Regions from separate parts of the Streptococcus pyogenes genome, predicted to be linked through region 3. Evidence: predicted binding sites of a transcription regulator. Region 3 holds the regulator's gene; each other region holds the start of a gene.
What was found. Region 3 encodes Rex, which represses fermentation and respiration genes when NADH is low (regulators of the CRP and FNR family bind a similar motif). Its sites were predicted from a motif close to TTGTGAANTANTTCACAA; they were not measured.
Positions count from the first base shown of each region.

Region 1: pflB (formate C-acetyltransferase) is a predicted target of Rex. The motif match lies at 1,317-1,334, and genes of this name have one in related genera.
Region 2: adhE (bifunctional acetaldehyde-CoA/alcohol dehydrogenase) is a predicted target of Rex. The motif match lies at 2,047-2,064, and genes of this name have one in related genera.

Region 1 is NZ_LN831034.1:1,605,633-1,608,922, forward strand. Features, by position in the region: gene B6D67_RS08545 (hypothetical protein) at 1-62, shown strand, start outside; gene dinB (DNA polymerase IV) at 155-1,249, opposite strand; gene pflB (formate C-acetyltransferase) at 1,458-3,290, shown strand, end outside.
Region 2 is NZ_LN831034.1:56,174-59,463, forward strand. Features, by position in the region: gene B6D67_RS00340 (MORN repeat-containing protein) at 1-55, shown strand, start outside; gene B6D67_RS00345 (acyltransferase family protein) at 52-1,827, shown strand; gene adhE (bifunctional acetaldehyde-CoA/alcohol dehydrogenase) at 2,136-3,290, shown strand, end outside.
Region 3 is NZ_LN831034.1:911,723-915,012, reverse strand. Features, by position in the region: gene B6D67_RS04915 (cysteine desulfurase family protein) at 1-838, shown strand, start outside; gene B6D67_RS04910 (DUF1831 domain-containing protein) at 828-1,175, shown strand; gene B6D67_RS04905 (redox-sensing transcriptional repressor Rex) at 1,427-2,071, shown strand; gene B6D67_RS04900 (gamma-glutamyl-gamma-aminobutyrate hydrolase family protein) at 2,081-2,776, shown strand; gene radC (RadC family protein) at 2,778-3,290, opposite strand, start outside.

The DNA.
Region 1 (3,290 bases), 690 kb from region 3:
CTTTTTACAAGGCTAAAACCCTTAACGAAAAAGGTGATGATACAGACCAAGCTATGCTGTAATAAAATAATGGACCAAAGAAGCTGATTAGGGAAATCCCTAATCAGCTTCTTTTTTCTCCAAAATGAGGCGGACGGATAGAGCACTCTTTCTCCTATAGGTCCAAGGAAATATCAGCTACCTTATCCTCCAAATTGGTCATGGTTACCCCTAACAGGCGGATACCAGCAGGATTTTCGCTTAAGCTGTCAAAAATATCCCCAGCTACTTGCTCAATTTGTGCGGCATTTCTGGTTAATTCTGGCAAGGTGACACGTTTTGTCAAGGTGGTAAAATCAGCATAACGCACTTTGAGCACAATGGTCTTGCCTAACTTTTTATGGTCTTGTAAGAGAGCGGCCACGCGCTTAACATTTTTACTGATCTCTGCCTTGATGTCTGTTTCTTGATAAAGCAGTTTAGCGTAGGTTCTCTCACTGCCAATTGACTTGCGTATCCGATCAGACTTGACAGGAGAATTGCTGATGCCTCTCGCTTTACGGTAAAGGTCAAAACCAAACCGACCAAAATGATCAATCAAGGTCATTTCAGGAACTGCCAACAAATCCTGTCCTGTATAAATCCCCATGTCATGCAGTTTTTTAACTGATTTTTTACCAACACCATGAAACTTTTCAATGGGGAGTTTGGCTAAAAAGCACAGGGCATCTTCTTTCAAGACTAGAGTGAGGCCATGAGGTTTTTCAAAATCACTAGCCAATTTAGCCAAAAATTTGTTATAAGACACACCTGCTGAACAGGTCAATCCTACTTCTTTCCAGATATCATGCTGAATCAGCTTGGCTATTTTGACGGCTGACTTAATCCCCAACTTATTATCAGTCACATCAAGGTAAGCCTCGTCAATGGACATAGGCTCTACCACATCAGTATAACGCTTAAAAATACGGCGGATCTGGTCTCCAACTGTTCGATACTTTTCATAATTTCCTGAAATAAAAATGGCTTTGGGACAACGCTCATAAGCTTCCTTAGAGCTCATGGCCGAATGAATGCCATATTTTCTCGCTTCGTAATTACAAGTGGAAACAACTCCGCGACCACCTGTTTCTCTTGGATCTTTCCCAATCACAACAGGCTTTCCTTTTAAAGCAGGGTTATCCCTTTCCTCAACTGCAGCAAAAAAGGCATCCATGTCAATATGGATGATTTTTCGTGACGTGTCATTAATCAGTGGAAAAATAAGCATAAGTCCCTCCTTTCTCTATTATACCTTTTAGGCTATCTAAAGCCAAAAAAATACATTCTAATACAGTTTGTGACTGTTTCAACAATCTGTATTATAAAAGAATCTTAATTTTGTCAAGAATTTTGCTTGGGAAAACGTTTCCTATGTGTTAAACTTAGAATTGTAAATGTAACAGATCGCTTTGTTACTAGAATTTAAGGAGAAATTTATGGCAACTGTTAAAACCAATACAGATGTTTTCGAAAAAGCTTGGGAAGGCTTTAAAGGAACTGACTGGAAAGAAAAAGCAAGTGTCTCACGTTTTGTACAAGCTAACTACACCCCATACGATGGCGATGAATCTTTCTTGGCTGGTGCTACTGAACGTTCACTTCACATCAAAAAAGTTATCGAAGAAACAAAAGCACACTATGAAGCTACACGTTTCCCATACGATACTCGTCCAACTTCAATTGCTGACATTCCTGCTGGTTTCATCGATAAAGAAAATGAATTAATTTATGGTATTCAAAACGATGAATTGTTCAAATTGAACTTCATGCCAAAAGGTGGTATCCGTATGGCGGAAACGACCCTTAAAGAAAACGGCTATGAACCAGACCCAGCAGTACATGAAATCTTTACTAAGTATGTGACAACTGTTAACGACGGTATCTTCCGCGCTTATACTTCAAATATTCGTCGCGCTCGTCATGCCCACACTGTAACTGGTCTTCCAGATGCTTACTCACGTGGACGTATCATCGGTGTTTACGCTCGTCTTGCTCTTTACGGTGCTGACTACTTGATGCAAGAAAAAGTCAATGACTGGAATGCTATCACTGAAATCGATGAAGAATCCATTCGTCTTCGCGAAGAAGTTAACCTTCAATACCAAGCTCTTGGTGAAGTGGTTAAACTTGGTGACCTTTACGGAGTTGATGTTCGTCGCCCAGCACAAAACGTTAAAGAAGCTATCCAATGGGTAAACATCGCTTTCATGGCTGTATGTCGTGTGATCAACGGTGCTGCTACTTCTCTTGGACGTGTGCCAATCGTTCTTGATATCTTTGCAGAACGTGACCTTGCTCGCGGTACCTTTACAGAATCAGAAATCCAAGAATTTGTTGATGATTTTGTCCTTAAACTCCGTACCGTAAAATTTGGTCGTACGAAAGCTTACGATGCGCTTTACTCAGGTGACCCAACATTCATCACAACTTCTATGGCTGGTATGGGTAACGATGGTCGTCACCGTGTAACTAAGATGGACTACCGTTTCTTGAACACGCTTGATAATATTGGTAACTCTCCAGAACCAAACTTGACTGTTCTTTGGACTGACCAACTGCCAGAAACATTCCGTCGCTACTGTATGAAAATGAGCCACAAGCACTCTTCTATCCAATATGAAGGTGTGACAACAATGGCTAAAGAAGGTTATGGTGAAATGTCATGTATTTCATGTTGTGTGTCACCACTTGACCCAGAAAATGAAGAACAACGTCATAACATCCAATACTTCGGTGCTCGTGTAAACGTTCTTAAAGCCCTTCTTACTGGTCTTAACGGTGGTTACGATGATGTTCACAGAGACTACAAAGTGTTTAACGTTGTTGAACCAATCACATCAGAAGTTCTTGAGTACGACGAAGTTATGGCTAACTTTGAGAAATCTCTTGACTGGTTGACAGATACTTATGTAGATGCGCTTAACATCATCCACTACATGACTGATAAATACAACTACGAAGCAGTTCAAATGGCCTTCTTGCCAACACACCAACGTGCTAACATGGGATTCGGTATCTGTGGTTTCGCTAACACAGTTGATACCTTGTCAGCTATTAAATACGCAACTGTTAAAACTATCCGCGATGAAAATGGCTACATCTATGACTACGAAGTAACAGGTGACTTCCCTCGTTACGGTGAAGATGACGACCGTGTTGATGACATCGCGAAATGGTTGATGGAAGCTTACCACACACGTCTTGCAAGCCACAAACTTTACAAGAATGCTGAGGCTTCAGTATCACTTCTTACCATCACTTCAAACGTT
Region 2 (3,290 bases), 860 kb from region 3:
AAAGAATAATAAAGTCTATAAAGGGATTTTTAAACAGGGGATATTTCAAAAATGAGAATAAAATGGTTTTCGTTTGTTAGGGTAACAGGACTTTTACTGGTTTTACTCTACCACTTTTTTAAAAATGTATTTCCAGGAGGTTTTATTGGTGTTGACATTTTCTTCACCTTTTCAGGATATCTAATCACAGCCCTCTTGATTGATGAATACACAAAAAAAGAGTCTATCGATATTATCGGTTTTTTAAAAAGACGCTTTTATCGAATTGTTCCTCCTTTGGTGTTAATGATTTTATTGACCATTCCTTTTACGTTTTTAATTAAGAAGGATTTCATTGCTAATATAGGAAGTCAGATTACAGCTGTTTTAGGATTTACCACTAATATTTATGAAATATTGACGGGAAGTAGTTATGAAAGCCAATTTATTCCACATCTCTTTGTTCATACGTGGAGCTTAGCTATTGAAGTTCATTTTTACTTGTTTTGGGGTGTATTTGTTTGGTTATTAGCTAGACGCAAGGAGACTCAGAAACAACTGAGAGGACTACTGTTTTTGATTTCTTTGGGAATATTTGCTATTAGTTTCTTGAGCATGTTTATAAGATCTTTTATGACCTCAAATTTTTCCCTGATTTATTTTTCGAGTCTTTCTCACAGTTTTCCCTTCTTTTTAGGGGCGATGTTTGCCACGATAACAGGTATTAACGAGACTACTGTTCGATTTCAAAAAAATGTACGTTTATGGCCGCGCCAGTATGTCCTTGCTGCTATGATTGGAGCATTTACACTTTTGCTTGTGCTAACGGTCACATTGGATTTTAACCATATCACGACCTATCTATTTGGCTTTGCTTTGGCTAGCTTATTCGCATCAATTATGATTTATGCAGCGCGTGTTCTTCATGAGCAAACACCAGATGTACAAGAGCCTAAAGCTATCACTTATATAGCTGATATTAGCTATGGGATTTACCTCTTCCATTGGCCATTTTACATTATTTTTAGCCAATTAATGTCTCATATTTTGGCAGTTATTCTAACAGTTTTCTTTTCAATCTTGTTTGCCACTGTGTCTTACTATATTGTGGAACCTTTGGTCCAAGGGAGAAAACCAAACCTGCTTGGTTTAGAAATTGACTGTTCTCCTTACTATAAGTGGATTGTAGGAGGGTCTCTCGCCTTAGCATTATTAACTTTAGGAACTTGTATGATAGCGCCTAAAGTTGGTAAGTTTGAGAAACAATTGTTGGTCAGTTCCCTACAACAGGCTCAAAGTAATATGGAGCGGACACATACACTAGCTGCAGGAGACGCTAATGCTTTGAGTGACGTAGGTATTATTGGTGATTCTGTAGCATTACGCTCTAGTGCAGCATTCTCACAAATTATGCCACAAGCGCAACTGGATGCAGCGGTCAGTCGGAATTTTAAAGAAGCTTTCGATTTATTTAATAACCAAATTAAATCTAAGAGTCTATCTAAGACTGTTGTCTTAGCAGTAGGTGTTAACTCGCTTGACAACTATTCTCAAGCAGTTCAGTCTTTTATTGAGGCATTGCCAAAAGGTCATCGTTTAGTTTTGGTTTCTCCATATAATGCCAAAAATGCCAGTCAGGTTGCAGAAGCTAGAGACTATGGTCTTAAATTGTCCAAAAAATACAAGTATGTCACTATTGCAGACTGGTATAAAGTTGCTGTTGAACATCCAGATATTTGGTATGGCAGTGATGGTGTTCATTATAGTGAAGATAGTCAAGGAGCAGAACTATATGTCTCCACAATCCAGACTGCTGTTGAGAAGTCAGCTAAAAAACCAGCTAAATAAAGTTAAAAAATGTCTAAGAGATAAGTCAGATCCATTGTGCTCTGGCTTTTTCTTGTGAACAAATGATGATGGTAAAATAGTAGTACTTTGAGGTTTTTAAAAGAAAGCGGTTTCAGAAATAAAACGGCTTTTTTTAGATATATTTCTGAAAAAAAGTTAATGAAGAATATTGATACCATAGGATTTCAGAAATAATTTGAAAAAAACTTCACAAATTTATTGTGAAATGATTTACAAAATTTCAAAAAGTGCTATAATAATTTTGTAAACAAAATTGTGAAACTTTTAACAATATAAAGGAGTCTCAAATGACTGAAGGACATAATACTGTTGAAACAACCTCTGTTTCTGTGACAATTGATGCTCTTGTTCAAAAAGGTTTAGCTGCTCTTGAAGAGATGCGTAAGCTTGACCAAGAACAAGTTGATTATATCGTAGCCAAAGCTTCTGTTGCTGCTTTGGATGCTCACGGTGAACTTGCTAAACATGCTTATGAAGAAACAGGTCGCGGTGTCTTTGAAGATAAAGCAACAAAAAATCTATTTGCTTGTGAGCATGTGGTTAATAACATGCGCCATCAAAAAACAGTAGGAATTATTGAAGAAGATGATGTGACAGGTTTGACATTAATTGCTGAGCCGGTGGGTGTTATCTGTGGGATTACACCAACAACTAACCCAACTTCAACAGCTATCTTTAAATCTTTGATTTCGTTAAAAACACGTAATCCAATTATTTTTGCCTTTCACCCATCAGCACAAGAATCATCAGCACATGCCGCTCGTATTGTTCGTGATGCTGCTATTGCCGCTGGTGCTCCTGAAAATTGTGTGCAGTGGGTTGAAACACCATCACTTGAAGCAACAAATGCTTTGATGAATCATGACGGCATTGCCACTATCCTTGCGACAGGTGGAAATGCGATGGTTAAAGCGGCATACTCATGTGGGAAACCTGCCCTTGGGGTAGGTGCTGGTAACGTTCCAGCTTATGTTGAAAAATCAGCTAATATCCGTCAAGCCGCTCATGATATTGTGATGTCTAAATCATTTGATAATGGTATGGTCTGTGCCTCTGAACAAGCTGTTATCATCGATAAAGAAATCTATGACGATTTTGTAGCAGAATTCAAATCTTACCATACTTATTTTGTAAATAAAAAAGAAAAAGCCCTTCTTGAAGAATTCTGTTTTGGTGCCAAAGCAAATAGCAAAAACTGTGCTGGTGCAAAATTAAATCCAAATATTGTAGGAAAACCAGCTACTTGGATTGCAGAACAAGCTGGATTTACTGTTCCAGAAGGAACCAATATTCTTGCTGCAGAATGTAAAGAAGTTTCAGAAAATGAGCCTTTAACACGTGAAAAATTATCTCCAGTCATTGCTGTTTTAAAATCTGAATCACGTGAAGACGGTGTTGAAAAAGCTCGTCAAATGGTTGAATTTAATGGACTCGGTCACTCA
Region 3 (3,290 bases):
GCACCACTCTGTGCTTCATACCATGGCCTATCTCGAAGAGCGATTTGGTTTTGAGGTCACTTATTTGCCTTGTCAAAATGGACAAATAAATTTATCTGACTTAAAACAAGCCTTGAGAGATGACACCATTTTGGTAAGCATAATGTATGCCAATAACGAAACAGGTGACCTGTTACCTATTAAGGACATTGGGAATCTGCTCAAAGACCATCAAGCTGCTTTTCATGTTGATGCCGTTCAAGCTGTTGGCAAACTCAAGATTATTCCTAGCGAACTTGGGATTGACTTTTTATCTGCTTCTGCTCACAAATTTCATGGTCCTAAAGGATGCGGCTTTTTATACAGTAACGGACAACCAATCGACCCTCTTCTTCACGGGGGTGATCAAGAAGGAAAGCGACGCGCAAGTACTGAAAATATGTTAGGTATTATTGGTATGGCACAAGCTTTGACTGATGCTATGACTTGTCTTGACCAATCAACTGATCACATTATTAGTTTACGTCATCACTTGATTAGCCTCCTAGAAGGACTACCCTACTATATTAATCAAGGTACTCATTATCTTCCTCATGTTCTCAATATTGGATTTTTAGGCTACCAAAATACTATTTTACTAACACAACTTGACTTAGCAGGCATTGCAGTATCAACTGGTTCTGCTTGTACTGCTGGAGCTGTTAATCCAAGTCATGTTTTAGCTGCGTACTATGGGGATGACTCTTCTCGTTTAAAAGAATCAATTCGTATCAGTTTTTCAGATCAAAATAGCATTGAAGATGTTAATCAATTAGCTCAAACATTAAAAAATATTTTAGGAGGAACAGATGGCTTTTGAAAAAGAAATTAAGCTTAAAGACTGTAAATACCTTTATACAATCAGTCCAAACATTAAAAAATATACCCTAAGAGATACTACATTTAGTCAAACTAAAGTAGGGCACTACCAATTAATACGTTTACTCGAAAAAATACCTAATTCAGGGGATGGTTTCCCTTTAAAAATCACTATTAATAAAGAACTCACAGGGTTTAAATTAGCTATCACCGATCAGTCTGGTCTTAGATTAGTTAATATTTTTAAAACAAAAGATAATCAAATCCTTCAAGATAAATTTTATTTCTTGATGGACAGCCTTGTAGAACGTGAAATTTTTAGCAAAACAGTCGTCTAATCAACTTTAAATTTTGTTTTTTTAGTCATATCACAATGTCAATAAATGATTTCGCTTCTATTGCTATTAATTCATGTTGTTCATTTTGACTGTCATAACTTACTTTCCTAATGAATACTATTATATAGTGCTAAAACTAATTTTAGCTTTTTTAACTCATACAAAAACAATCAAAATGTTGCATTTTTCACAATCTTTTTGTTACAATAAAGACAGACATATTTAACGAGAAATCTACAAGGAGTAAAATAGTGGTTATTGACAAATCTATTCCAAAAGCGACTGCAAAGCGCTTATCACTTTATTACCGTATTTTTAAACGATTCCATGCTGACCAAGTTGAAAAAGCCAGTTCTAAACAAATTGCAGATGCAATGGGAATTGACTCTGCTACTGTACGCCGTGACTTTTCTTATTTTGGAGAATTGGGGCGTCGTGGGTTTGGCTATGATGTTACCAAATTGATGAATTTTTTTGCTGACTTGCTTAATGATCACTCTACAACAAACGTTATCTTAGTTGGATGCGGTAATATAGGGCGTGCTCTATTACATTACCGCTTCCATGATCGTAATAAGATGCAAATTGCCATGGGTTTTGATACCGATGATAACGCTCTTGTTGGTACTAAAACAGCTGATAATATTCCAGTCCATGGTATCTCATCTGTCAAAGAACGGATTGCGAACACTGACATTGAAACGGCTATCTTAACGGTTCCCAGCATTCATGCTCAAGAAGTTACTGATCAACTTATTGAAGCAGGAATCAAAGGAATCTTGAGTTTTGCTCCTGTTCACCTACAAGTTCCTAAAGGAGTTATTGTTCAATCTGTCGATTTGACCAGTGAGCTCCAGACACTACTCTATTTTATGAATCAAAATCATCTAGATTAAGGAGGTATAATGACCAAACCGATTATTGGAATAACTGCAAATCAAAGACTAAATATGGCTTTGGATAATCTCCCATGGTCATATGCACCTACTGGATTTGTACAGGCAGTCACTCAATCTGGGGGGCTGCCGCTTCTTTTACCCATTGGTGATGAAGCCGCCGCTAAAACTTATGTATCTATGGTTGATAAAATCATTTTAATTGGTGGGCAAAACGTTGACCCAAAATATTATCAAGAAGAGAAGGCTGCTTTTGATGATGATTTTTCACCAGAGCGAGACACATTTGAGCTAGCTATCATCAAGGAGGCTATAACATTAAAAAAACCAATCTTAGGGATTTGTCGTGGTACACAGTTAATGAATGTTGCCTTAGGAGGAAATCTTAACCAACACATTGACTCACATTGGCAAGAAGCGCCTTCTGATTTCTTATCACACGAAATGATTATTGAGCCAGACTCTATCTTATATCCTATTTATGGTCATAAGACATTAATTAATTCTTTTCATCGCCAAAGTTTAAAAACTGTTGCTAAGGATTTAAAAGTAATCGCTAGGGATCCACGTGATGGTACCATCGAAGCAGTCATATCAACCAACGATGCCATTCCTTTTTTAGGTGTTCAGTGGCATCCTGAACTTCTCCAAGGTGTTCGAGATGAAGATTTACAATTGTTCCGCTTATTCGTCAATGACTTCTGACTTAAAAAAGGGTTGATTTTTCTCGAAAACTATAATAATCTTTATAGCTAACGATAATGTGATCTAGACAGATAATGCCTAAATCTTCACATGATCGTTTTATTTTTTCAGTAAAGCAATAATCGTTAGAACTAGGTTCAATATTTCCTGAAGGATGATTATGAATAACAATGAGACTAGTCGCCATATTTTTACAGGCATAGTATAAAATTTCTCTTGGTTCTGCAAGTGAACGTCGGACAGTCCCAATAAAAATAGTTTTTTCTTCAATAATACGATTTTGATTATCTAAATACAATACGACTAAATGCTCTTGTTTTTTATCTCCTAAAGCTGCCATCATTTTTTCAGCGACCTGAACACTGGTTAATACGCTATCAGTTAATGTCTTATCTGTCGCTAAAATTCGGGAAACCAACTCAATCATAGCTTTAATTTCAATCGCTTTAACTTTTCCTATACCTGCCAAATGTTGTAATTCTTGCAAAGACATCTTTTTAAAATCTGCCAGACT